DNA from 3 places in the Saccharopolyspora sp. NPDC047091 genome. Region 2 is predicted to be linked to each of the others. Evidence: riboswitches for the same ligand, from Rfam matches in the RefSeq annotation. Region 2 holds a riboswitch; each other region holds the start of a gene.

Region 1 (6,245 bases), on a different contig from region 2:
GGGCCGGGTCAGTCGGTCGCGGTGATGCGGTCCGGGGCGGGTGGCACCACGCCGGGGTTCGCCGCCAGGTAGCCGAGCAGGGCGTCCAGGTCCACGGGTCCGCCCGCGACGTCGGTGCCCTCGGTGAAGCCGGTGAACCCGTCCCCGCCACCGGCGAGGAAGTTGTTCACCGCCACCCGGTACTGCGCGGCCGGGTCGACGGGCGCGCCGTCGAGGGTGAGGCCGGAGACCTTCGAGCCGATCGGCGCGGACCGCGAGTACTGGTAGTGCAGCCCGGCCGACACCTGCAGCACGTTCTCGCCCTCGTCGCTCCACTGCTGTTCGAGCACGGCCTGCAGCTGCGCGCCGGTGAGCGTCATGGTCTGCATGGTGTTGCCGAACGGCTGCACGGCGAACGCCTCGCCGTAGGTGATGACGCCGTCTCCTTCGCCCGCCGGGGAGGAGGCGTGCGGCAGGTCGGCGCGCACCCCGCCCGGGTTGGTCAGCGCGAGCTGCGCCCCGGTGTCGCGGGTGGCGGCCAGCTGGGCGTCGGCGACGACGCTGCCGAGGCTGGATTCCCCGGACGGCGCCGGGGTTTTCAGCAGGTCGCCGGTGGCGGTGCCGACGGCGCGGTTCGCGATGGGCGCGGCCTTGGCGCGGGCCTCTTCGACGAGCGCGGCGGCCTCCGGGTCGGGTTCGACGTCGCGGGTGACGACCTCGTTGTGCGCGGTGCTCTGCTCCCGCACGACCTCGCGGGTGTGGCGGTCGACGCGCAGGTCCAGCACCGACAGCAGCCTGCCGTAGGAGGCGCCCTGCACCACGGGCCGCGGGGCGCCCGCCGGGTCGGTGACGGTGCAGTTGTACTGCTGGTGGCTGTGCGCGCTGAACACGGCGTCGACCTGCGGGGAGACGTTCTCGGCGATCTCGGTGGCGGGGCCGCCCGCGGCGACGTCGCAGGAGTTCGGTCCGCCGCCGTCGGCTTCGTCGCCCTGGTGCAGCAGCACGACCTGCGCCTTGATGCCGAAGCGCTCCAGCGCGTCGGAGGTGCGGTCGATGGCCTCGACCTCGTCGCCGAACCGCAGGCCGCGCACCGCTTCGGGGCTGACCACGTTCGGGAGGTCGTGCAGCGTCGCACCGATCACGCCGATCGGGACGCCGCCGGAGACCTGCACGGTGAACGGCATCAGCGCGGGAGCGCCGCCGTCCTCGAAGGTGACGTTGGCGCCGAGGTACGGGAAGCTCGCGCCGTCGAAGGAATCGCGGAACTCGCAACCGTCCTGCGGGTGGCAGCCGCCGGTCTGCAGCCGCTGGAGTTCCTGGTAGCCCTCGTCGAACTCGTGGTTGCCGACGACGTGGCCGCGGACGTCCTGCGAGTTGAGGAAGTCGACGGTGGGTTCGTCGTGGAACAGCGCGGAATTCACCGGCGAGGCGCCCACGCTGTCGCCGGCCGAGAAGACCAGCGAGTTCGGCACCTCGGCGCGCAGCCGCTGCAGGTGGGTGGCGAGGTAGGCGGCGCCGCCGGCTTCGACGGTCCGGCCGTCGTCGAGCTCGACCGTCCCGGAGGACCCGGTGGGCGGTTCGAGGTTGCCGTGCAGGTCGTTGAAGGTGATCAGCCGGACGTCGGTGGTCGCGGGCGGGTCCTGCGGTGCGGCGCCTGCGGTCGCCCCGGTGGCAGTGGCGGCGGTGGCGAGTGCGGTGGCGGCGACGGCGAGTCCGCGTCGCACGCGGTGGGCACGCATGGTTCGGTCTTCCTCCCAGGTGGTGATCTCGGGAGGCAGTCTGCCCGGCGCCACCGACGACCACCACCGAATCCGCGTCACACCCCTCGTGCGAACTCCGCCGGGTGCGGGCAGGATGCGTCCCGGGCGTGCGCGAGCCGCTACCGAACGCGTCCGCCATCGACACCGCCACGCCGATGATGATGGGGTCCGGATCACCGTCGAACCCAAGATGTAGTGTGGCGCCCGCTGATGGTTCGCCGGTCCGGCCGGCGTGACAACAGGGAACCCGGTGCGAGTCCGGGACTGCCCCGCAGCGGTGAACGGGAACGACCGCCGTCACCACCTCCCGGTGGTGCAGCACTGGACGCTCGGCGTCCGGGAAGCGACGGCCAGTAGGTCCGGTGCCGAGCACCGGTCGCCCGTGAGTCCGAAGACCTGCCATCGGTGCGCGCACGAGGGGTGCGCGCCGTCCGGGACCTCGCGGGAGGGTTGCGGGACGAGCGGTGCCGTGCGCGCCGCGGTCCTGGCGCGTTCCGAGGAGTTCCGGGCAGGTGTCCGAGCTTGCGAGGAGAGAGCCAGTGACCGAGTCCACGACCCGGCCGTCAGCAGCGACCGCGGTGGTACCGGCAGGAGTGCGGGTGCTGCGGCGCGACGGGACCGTTTCCGGTTGGGACGAAACGAAGATCTCCGTGGCGTTGACCAAGGCGTTCCTGGCGGCCGAGGGGGATTCGGCCGCATCGTCGTCGCGGTTGCACCAGATCGTCGCGGAGTTGACGGAGCAGGCGGCGCAGGGCGTGCTGCGCCACGCGGGCACCGAGGGCCTGGTGCACATCGAGCAGATCCAGGACATGGTGGAGCTGGCGCTGATGCGCGGCGGGCACCACGGCGTCGCCCGCGCCTACGTGCTCTACCGGGAGGAGCACGCGCAGGCCCGCGAGGCCGAGGTGGCTCCCGCCGAGGACGCCGCTCCCCGCCTGGAGATGACCGCGCCGGACGGCACCCGGGTGCCGCTGGACTGGGAGCGGGTGTCGACCGTCGTCGAGCAGGCCTGCGAGGGCTTGGACGACGTGCGGGCCGACCAGGTGCTGCGGGAGGTGCGGCGCAACGTCTACGACGGCATCAGCTCGGCGGAGCTGGCCGAGTCGCTGACGATGGCGGCGCGCACCTTCGTGGAGGCGGAGCCGAACTACTCGCTGGTGACGTCTCGGCTGCTGCTGGACAAGCTGCGCCGCGAGGCGCTGAGCTTCGTCGCGGGCGAGCCGACCGAGGCCGACCAGGTGCAGATGCGGGACCGCTACGCCGGTTACTTCGCCGACTACGTGCGGCGCGGCATCGAGCTGGAGCAGCTGGACCCGGAGCTCGCCCGCTTCGACCTGGAGCGGCTGGGCGCGGCGCTGGACGCCGACCGGGACATCGCGTTCGGCTTCCTCGGGTTGCAGACGCTCTACGACCGGTACCTGCTGCACGAGAACGGGGTGCGGTTCGAGCTGCCGCAGGCGTTCTTCATGCGGGTCGCGATGGGCGTGGCGCTGCGCGAGGACGACCGGGAGGCGCGGGCGATCGAGTTCTACGACCTGATCTCCTCGTTCGACTTCATGTGCTCGACGCCGACGCTGTTCAACGCGGGCACCACCCGCCCGCAGCTGTCGTCCTGCTTCCTGACCACCGTGGACGACGACCTGCACGGGATCTTCCACGGGATCAGCAACAACGCGCTGCTGTCGAAGTACGCGGGCGGGCTCGGCAACGACTGGACCCCGGTCCGCGGCACCGGCGCGCACATCAAGGGGACGAACGGTTCCTCGCAGGGCGTGGTGCCGTTCCTGAAGATCGCCAACGACACGGCGGTCGCGGTGAACCAGGGCGGCAAGCGCAAGGGCGCGGTGTGCGCGTACCTGGAGACCTGGCACGTGGACATCGAGGAGTTCCTCGACCTGCGCAAGAACACCGGCGACGACCGGCGGCGCACGCACGACATGAACACGGCGAACTGGGTGCCGGACGAGTTCCTGCGCCGGGTCGAGGCCGACGAGCCGTGGACGCTGTTCTCCCCGGACGAGGTGCCGGACCTGCACGACCTGTACGGCACCGCGTTCGCGCAGCGCTACCGGGAGTACGAGGCGGCCGCGGAGCGCGGTGAGCTGAAGGTGTTCCGCCAGGTCCGCGCGGTGGACCTGTGGCGCCGGATGCTGACGATGCTGTTCGAGACCGGGCACCCGTGGATCACGTTCAAGGACCCGTGCAACCTGCGCTCGCCGCAGCAGCACGCGGGCGTGGTGCACTCCTCGAACCTGTGCACCGAGATCACGCTGAACACCAGCGCCGACGAGGTCGCGGTGTGCAACCTCGGTTCGATCAACCTGGCGCGGCACGTCACGGCCGAGGGCCTGGACGTGGAGCGGCTGCGGCGCACCACCCGCACGGCGGTGCGGATGCTGGACAACGTCATCGACGTGAACTTCTACACGATCCCGGAGGCGCGGGCCTCGAACCTGCGGCACCGCCCGGTGGGCCTGGGCCTGATGGGCTTCTCGGACGCGCTGTTCGCGCAGCGCATCCCGATGTCCTCGCAGGCCGCGGTGGAGTTCGCGGACCTGAGCATGGAGCACATCAGCTTCCACGCGATCACCGCGTCCTCCGAGCTGGCGGCCGAGCGCGGGCGCTACGAGTCGTTCGAGGGTTCGCTGTGGAGCCGCGGCGTGCTGCCGATCGATTCGCTGGAGCTGCTGGCGCAGGCCCGCGAGACCGGCGTCGACCTGGACCGTTCGTCCACTCTGGACTGGGACGGGCTGCGGGAGCAGGTCCGCGCGAACGGCATGCGCAACTCGAACGTGCTGGCCATCGCCCCGACGGCGACGATCTCGAACATCTGCGGCGTCGGCCAGTCCATCGAGCCGCTGTACCGGAACCTGTACGTGAAGTCGAACATGTCGGGCGACTTCACCGTGCTCAACGCCGACCTGGTGCGGGACCTCAAGGCCGCGGGCGTGTGGGACGAGGCGATGGTGCAGGACCTGAAGTACTTCGACGGCGACCTGGCTCCGATCGACCGGGTGCCCGCCGAGCTGAAGTCGTTGTACGCCACCGCGTTCGAGATCGAACCGCACTGGCTGGTGGAGGCCGCGTCCCGCCGCCAGAAGTGGATCGACCAGGCGCAGTCGCTGAACCTGTACATGGCGGCGCCGAGCGGCCGCAAGCTCGACGAGCTGTACCGGCTGGCGTGGCGCAAGGGCCTCAAGACCACCTACTACCTGCGGTCCAGCAGTGCGACGCACGTGGAGAAGTCCACGCTGCGCGGCACCGACGGCAAGCTCAACGCGGTCTCCCCCGCCGCCGCCCCGGCCCCGGCTCCGTCGCCGCAGCCGCAGGCGTGCGCGATCGACGACCCCGACTGCGAAGCCTGCCAGTGACCGCCCCGTTCCCCCTGGAGGACTCATGACTTCCGTGCACACCACCGACGCCACCGGGCTCGGCGAGATCGACCGCGGCGCGGGCCGGATCAACGTCGACGACAAGGCGATGATCAACGCCCAGGCGGACGTGAACCAGCTGCTGCCGCTGAAGTACGGCTGGGCCTGGGAGAAGTACCTCGCCGGCTGCAACAACCACTGGATGCCCACCGAGGTGTCCATGCACGCCGACATCGCCCTCTGGCGCTCCCGCGACGGGCTCACCGAGGACGAGCGGCTGATGCTCAAGCGCAACCTCGGGTTCTTCGCCACGGCGGAATCCCTGGTGGCCAACAACATCGTGCTCGCCGTGTACCGGCACATCACCAACCCCGAGTGCCGCCAGTACCTGCTGCGCCAGGCGTTCGAGGAGGCCGTGCACACGCACACCTTCCAGTACATCTGCGAGAGCCTGGGCCTCGACGAGGGCGAGCTGTTCAACGCCTACCGCGAGATCCCGTCCATCTCGGAGAAGGACGAGTGGGCGCTGCGGCACACCCAGAACCTGGAGAACCCCGAGTTCGCCACCGGCGGCCCGGAGCGCGACCAGGCGTTCCTGCGCGACCTCATCGCCTTCTACGTGATCTTCGAGGGCATGTGGTTCTACACCGGTTTCGCGCAGATCCTGTCGCTGGGCAGGCGGAACAAGATGGTCGGCATCGCCGAGCAGTACCAGTACATCCTGCGCGACGAGTCGATCCACCTGAACTTCGGCATCGACTGCATCAACCAGATCAAGCTGGAGAACCCGCACCTGTGGAGCGAGGAGTTCCAGGAGGAGGTGCGCGGCATGCTCGCCGACGCGTGCCGCCTGGAGGTCGCCTACGGCCGGGACACCATGCCCCGCGGCATCCTCGGCATCAACGCCGAGCTGTGCGAGCAGTACATGCACTTCATCACCAACCGCCGCTGCGCCCAGCTGGGCCTCACCCCGGTGTTCGCCGAGGTCGAGAACCCCTTCCCGTGGATGTCGGAGGCGATGGACCTGAAGAAGGAGAAGAACTTCTTCGAGACCCGCGTCACCGAGTACCAGTCCGGCTCCTCCCTCACCTGGGACTGAGCGGATCGGGCCGCCCGCCGGGAACTCGGCGGGCGG
Region 2 (6,245 bases):
CTGCTCAGCCGCCAGGCGGCGAAACCCGCCGAGGAACGCTCCTACGACCACGCCGAACTCGTCGACCTCGCGTTCCTGCTGCTGACCGCGGGGCACGACACCACCGGCAACATGATCTCGCTGGGTTCGTTGGCGCTGATGCAGAACTCGCAGCTGCGGGACCGCGTCATCGCCGAACCGGGCCGCACCCTTGAGGTCGTGGACGAGCTGCTGCGCTACTTCAGCATCACCGACCTGATCACGGTGCGGATCGCCAAGGACGACCTGGAGATCGGCGGGCAGCGGATCAAGGCGGGGGAGGGCGTGTTCGCGCTCGGCGGCTCCGCCAACCGCGACCCGTCGGCCTTCGAGCGCCCCGAGGAGATCGACGTGGAGCGCGGCGCCCGCCAGCACGTCGCGTTCGGCTACGGCCCGCACCAGTGCCTCGGCCAGAACCTGGCCCGGATGGAACTGGAGATCGTCTACAACACGCTGTTCCGCAAGGTCCCCGGCCTGCGCCCCACGACCGCGCTCGACGAGATCCCCCTCAAGAACGACGCGGCCATCTTCGGCCTCCACGCCCTCCCGGTCACGTGGTGAGCCCGAGGCGGTGGCGTTCGACGTCGACGATGCGGCGTTCGACGGGGACGGAGGTGTCGTGCAGGAGGCGTTCGTCGAGGGGGCGGGTGTTGAGCGCCTCGGGGTCGGCGAGCTTCGCGGCGCTCTCCCGGGCGTAGGCGTCGAACAGGCGTGACTTGCCGTCGAGGAGTTCGCGGAGCCGCTGGTCCACGGTGTCCTTGGCGAGGATGCGGTGCACGTGGACCTTGCGGGTCTGGCCCATCCGGTGGCAGCGAGCGATGGCCTGCTCCTCGGCGCTCGGCTTCAGCTGCGGTTCGGCGAGCACCACCACGTTCGCGGCCTGGATGTTGAGCCCGGTGCCGCCCGCGCCGATCTGGGCGAGCAGCACGGCGTGCCCGTCGCGTTCGGAGAACTCGTCGACGAGGCCTTGCTTGTCGGTGAGGTCCCCGTCGAGGTTCTTCGGCATCGCGGCGGGCCCGACGGCGTCGCGGACGGCGGCGAGCACCGGGCGGAAGAAGGTGAACACCACGACCTTCCACTCCTGCTGCGCGGCGTCCTCGACGATCTCCCGGAGCCGGGCGAGCTTCGCCGAACCCGGCTGCTCGTAGGCGGCGCGCCGCATCGCCATCAGGTTGCCCGCGCCCACCGCGTTCCGGTAGGCGGTGTCGTCGGCGCCGGTGAGCTCGACCCAGTCCTCCAGCTCGATGAGCTCGGGCAGCTCGGTGAGCACGTCGTCCTGGTTGCGCCGCAGGTACACCGGTGCGACCGCGCGCCGGAACCGGCCGGGGGCCAGCGCGTCCCGCGCGTCGAGCCGGGCGGCGAGCTCCGGTTGCAGGTAGCCGACGAGGGTGCGGAACTCCTCGACGCGGTTCTCCATCGGGGTTCCGGTGAGCAGCAGCGCGCGGTCCGCCCGCGCGACGAGCGACACGACCGCCTGCGAGCGCTGCGCGTGCGGGTTCTTCACGTAGTGCGCCTCGTCGACCACGACCATCGCCAACGGCGCGGCCGCCACCCCGTGCAGCCGCTGCAGGGTGTCGAAGGAGGTGACGGCGACCCCGCCATCGCGCAGCCACTCGCGGGTGGCGGCGTCCCGGTGCGGGCCGTGCAGCGGGTGCGGGACGAGGGCGCTGCGCCGGGACGTCTCGTGCACCCAGTTGATCAACACCCCGGCCGGGCACACCACCAGGAAGTGGGTGCCGCCGCGGGCGGTGAGGTGCGCCATCGCGGCCAGCGCCTCCACGGTCTTGCCGAGCCCCATCTCGTCGCCGAGGATCGACTTCCGCCGCGCCAGCGCGAACTTCGCGCCGAACGCCTGGTAGCCGCGCAGCGCGACGCGCAGCAGGCCGGTGTCCAGCCCGGTCGCGGTGACCTGCCGTTCCTGCTCCGGCGGCAGCTGTCCGGTGGCCGCGGCGCCGGTCCCGGCGTGGTCGGTGAGCTCGGCGAGCAGCGTGTTGTAGGTGGCGGCGCGGCGCTCGTAGTCCCGCCACAACTGCGCGGGAGGTTCGGCGCCCGAGTTCTCCGCCGCCGCGGCGACGCGCCGGATGCCGGGTTCGGCGAGCAGCCCGTCCAGCCGGGCCAGCGCGTCCAGCGCGCTGCCGCGGCGGGCGGCGCCGGTGAACCACATCCGCAGCCTGCTGCCGGTCCGCTGCGCCACCGGTTCCAGCTCGTCGAGCGCGGCGAGCCCGCGCCGGATCTCCTCCTGCTGCGCGGAGATCCGCTCCCCGGCGAGCTCCCAGGCCCGCACGGTCGCCAGCAGCGCGGCGTGCTCCGGGTCGCGCCGGTCCGGGTCGATGCGCAGCACCACGTCCTGCGCGCTCGCCCGCGCGAGGCGCGCGGCGGCGGCCGCGGCCTCCTGCGCGGTGGCCGGTCCGACACCGGGCACGGCCTGCAACCGTTCCGGGGTCGCGGCGGCGACGTCGGCGACGGTGCGGTATCCGGCGCGCTCCAGCTCGCCGAGCCGCAGCCTGGTCCGCGCGGCGTCGCGGAGCCTGCCGACCGGCATCGCGCGCAGCCGTTCCCACGCCTCCCGCTGCCGGAACGCGTCGTACTGCCGCCGGGCCCGCTCGCGCAGCCGGTCCGGTTCGGCGAGCAGCCCGCGCGCGGCGGCGCGGAACGACCGCGCGCCCGCCAGCACGGCGCGCGCCGCGCGACCCGCCCGCACCGCACCCGGCCCGTCGTCGAGCCCCATGCTTCCTCCCCAGGAATCCCCTGCTCGTCAGTACCGCACCACCGGCGCGCGGGCAGCCGCCGAGCGGGTGGTGCGGCCCCGGTGACCAGCTTGACCGATCACCGCACGCCGACGCCGCAGGGGCCGGGCGGACGGCCCCTTGCCAAGTATGAACAGGCGTACATACTCTGGTCGGCATGACGTTCCTGGTGCTGTGCCTGGCCATCGTCGCGGGGCTGTGCGGGTCGCTGTGCACCCGAGCCTCGCGCGGGTTCACCCGCTGGGGCTGGGGGATCGGGGCGATCGCCGGGTACGCCGTGGCGACCCTGCTGCTGTCCTGGTTGGTGCAGCGGCTGCCGGTCGGGCTGGTGTACGCGGTGTGGACCGGCGCCGCCGCGGTGGTGCTGGTGGCGGTGGACCGGGTCTTCTTCGCGGTGCGCACCAACCGGGTGCAGCTCGGCGGCATGGCGGTGACGCTGCTCGGCATCGCGCTGCTCGGCACCGGGATGGGCGGATGAGCGCGGCGCGGCGGGCGTGGGCGCACCTCGCGGGCACCATCGCGCTGGAGATCGTCGCCACCCTGGCGCTGCGGGCCTCCGCAGGGTTCACCGCGCCGGTGCCGTCGGCGGTCGCGGTGATCGGCTACGGTGCGGCGGTCGTGCTGCTCGCGCGGGCGTTGCGGGTGATCCCGCTGGGCATGGCCTACGTGATCTGGACCGGCGCGGGAACGGCCGGGGTCGCGCTGCTGGGCTCGGTGCTGTTCGCCGACCACCTGTCCCCGGCGGCATGGCTCGGCGTCGGCTGCGTGATCGGCGGCGTCGCGATGATCAACCTGGCGAAGCGGGATTCGCGGGAGGAACGCCGTGCGACCGAAGAACACCCCGAATGATCCCGAACGCCGGGAGCGGATCGTGGACGCCGCGATCGAGCTGATCCGCGACGGCGGCACCGCCCGCGTCACCGCGCGCGCCGTCGCGCAGCGGGCCGGGGTGCCCGTCGGTTCCGTCGCCTACCACTTCGATTCGGTGCGGGCGCTGCTGATCGAGGCGAGCAGGCGGGTGCTGCGGTTCCGTGCCGACTCGTTGGACGAGTGGCTGCGCGAGGTCACCGCCGAGACCGTCGTGGCCCGGCTCGCCGAGCTGATCCACCACCACCTCACCGCGGAGCGCGGCACCAGCGTCGTCACCTACGAGCTGTACGTCCTCGGGATGCGCGACCCGGAGTTCCGCGCGGTGAGCCGCGCCTCGCTGGTCCACCTGCGGGACAAGCTGGCCGAAGTGCTGCCCGCCCCGGCGGCGGACCGGCTCGCCGCCACCGCCGACGGCTACCAGATGCAATGCCTCTTCGAAGACCGAACCCCCGCACCAGCCCACATCCGAGAAATGCTGCGACCGACCTGACGCCGATGCGAGCGCGGAAGGGTCTCGCTCGTGTCCTATCAGTGGCGAAGCAGCTGATCAGCGACCACCAGAGCACCCGGCACCGCCACGGGTTCTCAGCGCTTTCCTCGCGAGGACGGCGTTTTCACATGTGGCGGAGCCACCTGCGAAAACGATCCCGCAGCGAGGGGCCAGCTGAGGTTCCGCCACCCACCCCGAAAGCAGAACGAGTGGCGGCGCCCTCAATCACCTTGATGATGGGTTGGTATGTCCGGTTAGGGTGCTCGGGAGCCAGTCGCGCCCGCGAGGGCAGGGAATCCGGTCGGAAGCCGGAGCTGACGCGCAGCGGTAGGGGCGATGGGCGAGGAACGGCTGCACGGCCGCGACCACTGGACCACCGGTCCGGGAAGGTGACCTCGCCCGGGGAACCCGAGCCCGAAGACCTGGCTGGCTCCCCGGACACCGAGCTCGGTGCCGGGTCGCAGCCTGCCGGGCCCCGCGCATGGGCCCGGGGTGAGGAACCACGTGACATGCCGTTCTCGCGTACCCGCGCGTTCCGGACCGGACTGGTGGCGCTGACCGCGACCGTGCTGGCCTCCTGCGCCGCCCCCGCCGCCGGCCCCTCTTCCGGCGCCGGTTCGACGACGCTGCGCAACTGCGGTGCCGACGTGACCGTCGAGGAGCCGCCGCGGCGCGCGGTGTCGCTGAACCAGTCGACCACCGAGATCATGCTCTCCCTCGGCCTGGCCGACCGGATGGTGGGAACCGCGACCTGGACCGAGCCGATCGACCCGCCGCTGGCCGCCGCGAACGCGCAGGTGCCGAAGCTGGCCGAGAACACCCCGTCGTTCGAGTCCGTGCTGGGCACCGAACCGGACATCGTGCTCGCCGGGTACCAGGCCATGTTCACCGATGAGCGCGTCGCCGACCGCGAGCGGTTCACCGAGCTCGGCGTGCCGACCTACCTGTCGCCGAGCAACTGCCTGCCGGAGGAGGCGCCGCTGCCGGAACCGGTGCAGCTGGCCGACATCTACCAGGAGGTGCAGGACATCGCCGACCTGTTCGGCGTCTCCGAACGGGGGCGGGCGCTCACCGAGCAGCTGCGCGGCCGGGTGGAGGCGGCGCGGCAGCAGGTCGCCGGGCTGGATTCGCGCGGCGACACCTCGGTGCTGTTCTGGTTCGCCCGCACCGAATCCCCGTACGTGGCGGGCTCCACGGGTTCTCCGGCGATCATGGCCAGGGAGCTGGGGGTGCGCAACGCCTACGGCGACGTCACCTCGATGTGGCCGCAGGTGTCCTGGGAGGACGTGCTGGCCCGCGACCCCGACGTGCTGGTGCTCGGCGACCTCACCCGCGACGGCGAGGGCGACGGGCTCGCGGCCAAGGAGCGCTTCCTGCACGAGGATCCGGCGGTGTCCCGGCTCGCCGCGGTCCGCGACGACCACCTGCTGAGCATGACCGGCACCGAGCTGAACATCAGCCTCCGCACCGTGCAGGGCATCGAGCGGCTCGCGGATCGCCTCGTCGAGCTGGACCGGCAGCGGTGACGGCGGGGCGGCTGCCCGCCTCCGCCATCGTGCTGGCCGGGATTCCGGCGCTGCTGCTGTCGATCGCCGCCGCGGTCACCCTGGGACCCGCGGACCTGTCGGTCGCGGACGTCGGCAGCGTGGTGGGGCACCGGCTCGGGCTGGTGGACACCGGCGTGTCCCGGATCGGGCAGGGCATCGTGCTGCAGCTGCGGTTGCCGCGGGCGCTGCTGGCGGCGATCTGCGGGGCCGGGCTGGGGGTGTGCGGGGCGGTTCTCCAGTCGCTGCTGCGGAATCCGCTCGCGGACCCGTTCCTGCTCGGCGTGTCCGCGGGGGCCTCCACCGGTGCGGTGTCGGTGGTGGTGCTGGGCCTGGGTGCCGGGGCCATCGGTTTGACGGCGGGCGCGTTCGCGGGGGCGTTGGTGGCGTTCGCGCTGGTGCTGCTGCTGGCGACGATCGCGGGCGGCGCGGCCGGGCACACGGTGCTGGCGGGGGTCGCGGGCACCCAGCTGTTCTCCGCGCTCACTTCCTACATCGTCATCACGTCGGCGGACGCGGAGCAGACCCGCGGGGTGCTGTTCTGGCTGCTGGGTTCGCTGTCCGGGGCGCGGTGGA
Region 3 (6,245 bases), on a different contig from region 2:
ACTCGTCGATGGCGCCCTGGTAGCCGCCCGGGTGATCGGTCGTCTCGGTCGTCACCGGGTACACCAGCGGTTCCTCGACCTGGCCTTCCCGCAGGTACGGCGCGGCGACGGAACGCGCGATGCTGCGGCCGTGCCGGGCGCTGTGGTAGGCGATCACGTCGGCTTCGCCGATCAGCCGGGCGGCCTTGACCGTCACCAGCTCCGGATCTCCGGGTCCGAGCCCGACGCCGAACAACCTGCCTGCCTGCTCCACGGTGCTGCTCACTCCTGTTCGCTCGCGATCGCGTTGATGGCGGCCACCGCCATCGCGCTGCCACCGCGGCGGCCGTGCACCACCAGGTGCTCCAGCGCCGGGTGGTCGGCCAGTGCCTGCTTCGATTCGGCGGCGCCGATGAACCCGACGGGGAGGCCGAGCACGGCGGCGGGCCTGCCCGCGCCCGCGTCGATCATCTCCAGCAGCCGGAACAGCGCGGTCGGCGCGTTGCCGACGGCGACCACGGACCCCTCCAGCCGGTCCCGCCACAGCTCCATCGCCGCCGCGCTGCGGGTCGTGCCGAGTTCCGCGGCGAGGCCGGGGACCCGCTCGTCGCCGAGGGTGCAGACGATGTCGTTGTCGGCGGGCAGCCTGCGCCGGGTGACGCCCGCGGCGACCATCGCGGCGTCGCAGAACACCGGCGCGCCACCGCGCAGCGCCTCGCGGGCGGCGAGCACCGCGCGCCGCGACCAGGCGATGTCGCGGGCCAGGTCCACCATGCCGCAGGCGTGGATCATGCGGACGGCGACCTGGGCGACTTCCGGTGGCATGCCGTCGAGTTCCGCTTCGGCGCGGATCGTGGCGAACGAGCGGCGGTAGATCTCCGCTCCGTCACGCACGTACTCGTAGCCGCCGGTGCTGTCTGCGGTGTTCACACTGCCCTCCGTGCCGCGTCGAGCGCGGCGGACGTCTCGCCGGCGGGGTGCCCGCCGACCTCGTAGCCGGCCTCGGTGGCCAGCACTTCCACTCCTGGTCCGGCCGGTCGGCCGCAGCGGCGCGCGCAGCCCGCCCAGTGCACCGGCAGCGGGCCGGGCCGGGTGGTGCGCCGCGCGTCGGCGCGCACGTCGGCGAGGGACTTCGCGCAGCCGGGGCTGCCGGCGCAGGCGGTCACCCCGGCCAGCGGCGCGCCCGGGTCGGTGAGGAACCCGGCGGCGTCCAGCTCGGCGAGCCTGCGCGGCGCCTCGTCCGCGGGGACGTCGGTGAGCAGCAGCGCGCGCCACGGCGTGAGCCGCAGCGGGTGCGGTGCGGCGGTCTGCGCGGCGCTGCCTTCGGCCTGCGCGGCGCTGTCCTCGGCCTGTTCGGCGCTGCCTTCGGCCTGTCCGGCGATCTCCTCGGTCTGCGTGGCGAGCACCGCGATCTGCCCGGCGTCCAGCCGTCCCAGCGGCGCGCCGAGGGCGAGATCGACCCGGTCGTCGGCGCGGGCCAGCACGCCGAGCTCCGCGTGCGTGCGCACCGGATCACCGGGCGCGACCGCGGTTTCCGCCGCCATGCAGGAGAATTCCGCCCGGATGCGGTCGGCGATCCGCTCGGCGCCACCGGGCAGTTCCGCCAGCCGCCAGCTCTCCGCGCCCAGCCGGCCCCGTTCCGCGAGGAACGCGGCGGCCGCGAGCACCGCGGCGCGGGCCGCGTCGGCCGCGGACACCCGCAGCCCGAGGTCGGCCCCGGCGAGCAGCACCGCCACCGCGCCGTCCGCCGGGTGCAGCGCGACGTCCGCGCCCAGCGCGGTCACCTCGCCGCCGCCGTCGTCCGCGGTGAACAGGAACCGCCCGGGCAGCTCCGCCAGCTCCGGGTCGGCGCGCAGCCCCTCGTCCAGCGCCACCGCCACCGCGCGCACGTCCAGCGCGCCCGGACGGGTGCGCGGCGAGGCGACGACGTTGCGCACCCGCTCGTGCGTCGGCGACGGCAGCAGACCGGCCGCGCCGAGCAGCTCCGCGAACTCCGGCACCGCCGCCGCGGACAGCCCGCGGACCTGGATGTTCGCCCGCGAGGTGAGTTCCCAGCCGCCGTCACCCAGCGCGGCCGCGGTCGCCAGCGCCCGCACCTGCCGCGCCGCGAGCCGCCCGCCGGGCACCCGCACGCGGGCCAGTCCCCCGTCAGCGGCCTCGTGCACCCGCAGCGCGCCGGGGCACGCGTCGGGTCCGGCTCGTCGCGGCACGCTCGTCCCCGCTCTCGTCGATCATGGTCTGGTCCGGAACTCGCAGCGCACGACGCCGCTGTCCGGGGTGCGCGGACTCGGGGGCGCACCGGCGACCGTCGATACTACGTCCCGCCCGGATCACGTCCGCAAAACGCGATGCGCCTCACCGGACGGCCGGACGCGTCGAGTGCGGGATCTCTCGCGCGACCGCACGACCGGCCACTTGACGAACGATCGCCCCGTTGCGGAGAGTTGTCGGCGGCGACGTGCGGAGGAAGCCGGTGCGAGTCCGGCGCGGTCCCGCCACTGTCACCGGGGAGCGAACTCCGAGTACGAGGCCACTGCCCGCGCGCCGCGCGGGTGGGAAGGCACGGGGCGAGCGGCGATCCGGGAGCCAGGACACTCCGGCGCCGCCACCGCCCGGTGCGACACCGGGTGCCGACGACTCCGGGGCGAGGACCCCGAGGAAGGTTGACCATGCGTCCTGCCCGCACGCCCGCGTCCCTGCTCAGCCGGGAGCGTGCCGCATGATCCTGCTGCTGTCCACATCGGACACCGATCTGCTCAGCGCACGCGCCAGCGGTGCGGACTTCCGCCTCGGCAACCCGGCGCGGCTCGGCGTGGACGACCTGCCGCCGCTGCTGGAGGGCGCCGACCTCGTCGTGGTGCGGCTGCTCGGCGGCCGCCGCGCGTGGGAGGAGGGCTTGGACTCGCTGCTCGCCGGACCGCGCCCGGTCGTGGTGCTCGGCGGTGAGCAGGCCCCGGACGCGGAGCTGATGGAGTGCTCCACGGTGCCGGGCGGCGTCTGCTCGCAGGCGCACGGCTACCTCGCGCAGGGCGGGCCGGAGAACCTGACGCAGCTGTTCAACTTCCTGTCCGACACGGTGCTGCTCACCGGCCACGGCTTCGAACCGCCGGTGGAGACGCCGAAGTGGGGCCTGCTGGAGCGGACCCCGCGCCGGACCGAAGGCCCGAAGGTCGCGGTGCTCTACTACCGCGCGCACCACATGGCGGGCAACACCGCGTTCGCGCACGCCCTCTCCGACGCCATCGAGGACGCGGGCGGCCAGGCGCTGCCGGTGTTCTGCGCGTCGCTGCGCGCCCCCGAACCGGGCCTGCTGGACACGTTGCGCGAGGCGGACGCGCTGATCGTGACGGTGCTGGCCGCGGGCGGCACGAAGCCCGCGACCGCCTCCGCCGGTGGCGACGACGAGGCGTGGGACGTGGGCGCGCTCGCCGCGCTGGACGTGCCGATCTTGCAGGGCCTCACCCTGACCTCCAGCCGCGAGGCGTGGGAGGACAACGACGAAGGCCTGTCCCCGCTGGACATGGCCACCCAGGTCGCGGTGCCCGAGTTCGACGGCCGCCTGATCACGGTGCCGTTCTCGTTCAAGGAGAACGACGCCGAAGGCCTCCCGGTGTACGTCGCCGACCCGGAGCGCGCGGCCCGCGTCGCCGGGATCGCGGTGAAGCACGCGCGGCTGCGGCACGTGCCCGCCGCGGACAAGCGCCTGGTGCTGATGCTGTCGGCGTACCCGACGAAGCACTCCCGGATCGGCAACGCCGTCGGCCTGGACACCCCGGCGAGCGCGGTGGGCCTGCTCCAGCGGCTGCGCGAGGCCGGCTACGACATCGGCCCGGTGGACGGCCCGGACGCGCTGCCCGGCGTGGCCGCGCAGGACGGCGACGCGCTGGTGCACGCGCTGATCGCCGCTGGTGGCCAGGACCCGGACTGGTTGACCGAGGAGCAGCTGTCCGGCAACCCGGTGCGCATCCCCGCGAAGCGCTACGCCGACTGGTTCGCGACGCTGCCGCAGGACCTGCGGGAGAGCATCGAGCAGCACTGGGGTCCGCCGCCGGGCGAGCAGTTCGTGGACCGCTCGCACGACCCGGACGGCGAGATCGTGGTGGCCGCGCTGCGCGCCGGGAACGTCGTCGTCGTGGTGCAGCCGCCGCGCGGGTTCGGCGAGAACCCGATCGCGATCTACCACGACCCGGACCTGCCGCCGAGCCACCACTACCTGGCCGCCTACCGCTGGATGACCGACGAGTTCGGCGCGCACGCGATGGTGCACCTCGGCAAGCACGGCAACCTGGAGTGGCTGCCCGGCAAGACCGCGGGCATGTCGGCGTCCTGCGCACCGGACGCGGCGCTGGCGGACCTGCCGCTGGTGTACCCGTTCCTGGTCAACGACCCGGGCGAGGGCACCCAGGCGAAGCGCCGGGTGCACGCGACGCTGGTGGACCACCTGGTGCCGCCGATGGCGCGCGCGGAGAGCTACGGCGACATCGCGAAGCTGGAGCAGCTGCTCGACGAGCACGCGCAGATCTCGGCGATGGACCCGGCGAAGCTGCCCGCGATCCGCAGCCAGATCTGGACGTTGATGCAGGCCGCGAAGCTGGACCACGACCTCGGCCTGGACGAGCGCCCGCACGAGGCCGAGTTCGACGACATGCTGCTGCACGTCGACGGCTGGCTGTGCGAGATCAAGGACGCGCAGATCCGCGACGGCCTGCACGTCCTGGGTGCCGCCCCGACCGGGGAGGCGCGGGTGAACCTGGTGCTGGCGATGCTGCGCGCCCGGCAGGTGTGGGGCGGGCGGAGCGGCGCGCTGCCCGGCCTGCGCGAGGCACTGGGCATGGCGGAGGACGGCAGCGTCGCCCGCGGCACCGTGGACGACGTGGAGACCTCCGCGCACGCCCTCGTCGCGGGCATGGAGGAACGCGGCTGGGAGCTCGGCGCGGTCGTCGAGGTGTGCCGCTCGGTGCTGGGCGACGCGCCGGACGACGTGGTGCGGGTGCTGGAGTTCGCCGTCACCGAGGTGGTCCCGCGGCTGGACGCCACCACCGACGAGATGACCGCGACGCTGCACGCCCTCGACGGCGGCTACGTGCCCGCGGGCCCGAGCGGTTCCCCGCTGCGCGGCCTGATCAACGTGCTGCCGACGGGCCGGAACTTCTACTCGGTGGACCCGAAGGCGGTGCCGAGCAGGCTCGCCTGGGAGACCGGGCACGCCATCGCCGATTCGCTGATCGAGCGCTACCTCGCCGACACCGGCGAGTACCCGCGCTCGGTGGGCCTGTCGGTGTGGGGCACCTCCGCGATGCGGACCTCCGGCGACGACATCGCGGAAGTGCTGGCGCTGATGGGCGTGCGGCCCACCTGGGACGAGGCGTCGCGGCGCGTCAACGGGCTCGACGTGATCCCGCTGGAGGAGCTGGGCCGCCCGCGGGTGGACGTGACGGTGCGGATCAGCGGGTTCTTCCGCGACGCGTTCCCGCACGTGGTGACGCTGCTCGACGACGCGGTCCGCAAGGTCGCCGCGCTCGACGAGCCGGACGAGCAGAACTTCGTGCGCGCCCACGCGCAGGCCGACCTGGCCGGGCACGGCGACGAACGCCGCGCCACCATGCGCATCTTCGGTTCGAAGCCCGGCGCCTACGGGGCCGGTCTGCTGCCGCTGATGGACAGCAAGAACTGGCGCGACGACACCGACCTCGCCGAGGTGTACGCGGTGTGGGGCGGCTACGCCTACGGCCGCGGCCTGGAGGGCACCGAGGCGCGCGGCGACATGGAATCCGCCTACAAGCGGATCTCGGTGGCGGCGAAGAACGTCGACACCCGCGAGCACGACATCGCCGACTCCGACGACTACTTCCAGTACCACGGCGGCATGATCGCCACGGTGCGCGCGCTGACCGGCAAGGCACCGGCGGCCTACATCGGCGACAGCAGCCGCCCGGACGCCATCCGGACCCGCTCGCTGACCGAGGAGACCTCGCGGGTGTTCCGCGCCCGCGTCGTGAACCCGCGCTGGCTCGCCGCGATGCGCAAGCACGGCTACAAGGGCGCGTTCGAACTGGCCGCCACCGTGGACTACCTGTTCGGCTACGACGCCACGACCGGTGTGGTCGGCGACTGGATGTACGAGAAGCTCGCCGAGACCTACGTGCTGGACGAGGAGAACCAGAAGTTCCTCACCGAGTCCAACCCGTGGGCGCTGCACGGCATCGCGGAACGCCTGCTGGAGGCGGCGAACCGGAACATGTGGGAGTCCCCGAACCCGGAGACGA

Evidence for each region. Region 2 has a riboswitch for cobalamin ahead of ABZ805_RS12040 (ABC transporter substrate-binding protein). Riboswitches for the same ligand answer to the same signal wherever they lie in the genome.
Region 1: it holds a riboswitch for cobalamin, as region 2 does, so the genes downstream of both, ABZ805_RS21745 (ribonucleoside-diphosphate reductase subunit alpha) here and ABZ805_RS12040 (ABC transporter substrate-binding protein) in region 2, are expected to answer to the same signal.
Region 3: it holds a riboswitch for cobalamin, as region 2 does, so the genes downstream of both, cobN (cobaltochelatase subunit CobN) here and ABZ805_RS12040 (ABC transporter substrate-binding protein) in region 2, are expected to answer to the same signal.

Annotation. Positions count from the first base shown of each region.
Region 1 covers NZ_JBEYUS010000056.1:37,162-43,406, reverse strand. The annotation lists gene ABZ805_RS21750 (bifunctional metallophosphatase/5'-nucleotidase) at 9-1,718, opposite strand; cobalamin riboswitch at 1,934-2,158, shown strand; gene ABZ805_RS21745 (ribonucleoside-diphosphate reductase subunit alpha) at 2,279-5,110, shown strand; gene ABZ805_RS21740 (ribonucleotide-diphosphate reductase subunit beta) at 5,136-6,209, shown strand.
Region 2 covers NZ_JBEYUS010000021.1:16,010-22,254, forward strand. The annotation lists gene ABZ805_RS12015 (cytochrome P450) at 1-579, shown strand, start outside; gene ABZ805_RS12020 (SNF2-related protein) at 569-2,746, opposite strand; gene ABZ805_RS12025 (SMR family transporter) at 2,923-3,243, shown strand; gene ABZ805_RS12030 (multidrug efflux SMR transporter) at 3,240-3,614, shown strand; gene ABZ805_RS12035 (TetR family transcriptional regulator) at 3,589-4,125, shown strand; cobalamin riboswitch at 4,416-4,549, shown strand; gene ABZ805_RS12040 (ABC transporter substrate-binding protein) at 4,635-5,651, shown strand; gene ABZ805_RS12045 (iron chelate uptake ABC transporter family permease subunit) at 5,648-6,245, shown strand, end outside.
Region 3 covers NZ_JBEYUS010000023.1:31,293-37,537, forward strand. The annotation lists gene ABZ805_RS12865 (precorrin-2 C(20)-methyltransferase) at 1-265, opposite strand, end outside; gene ABZ805_RS12870 (precorrin-8X methylmutase) at 262-909, opposite strand; gene ABZ805_RS12875 (precorrin-3B synthase) at 906-2,189, opposite strand; cobalamin riboswitch at 2,443-2,576, shown strand; gene cobN (cobaltochelatase subunit CobN) at 2,699-6,245, shown strand, end outside.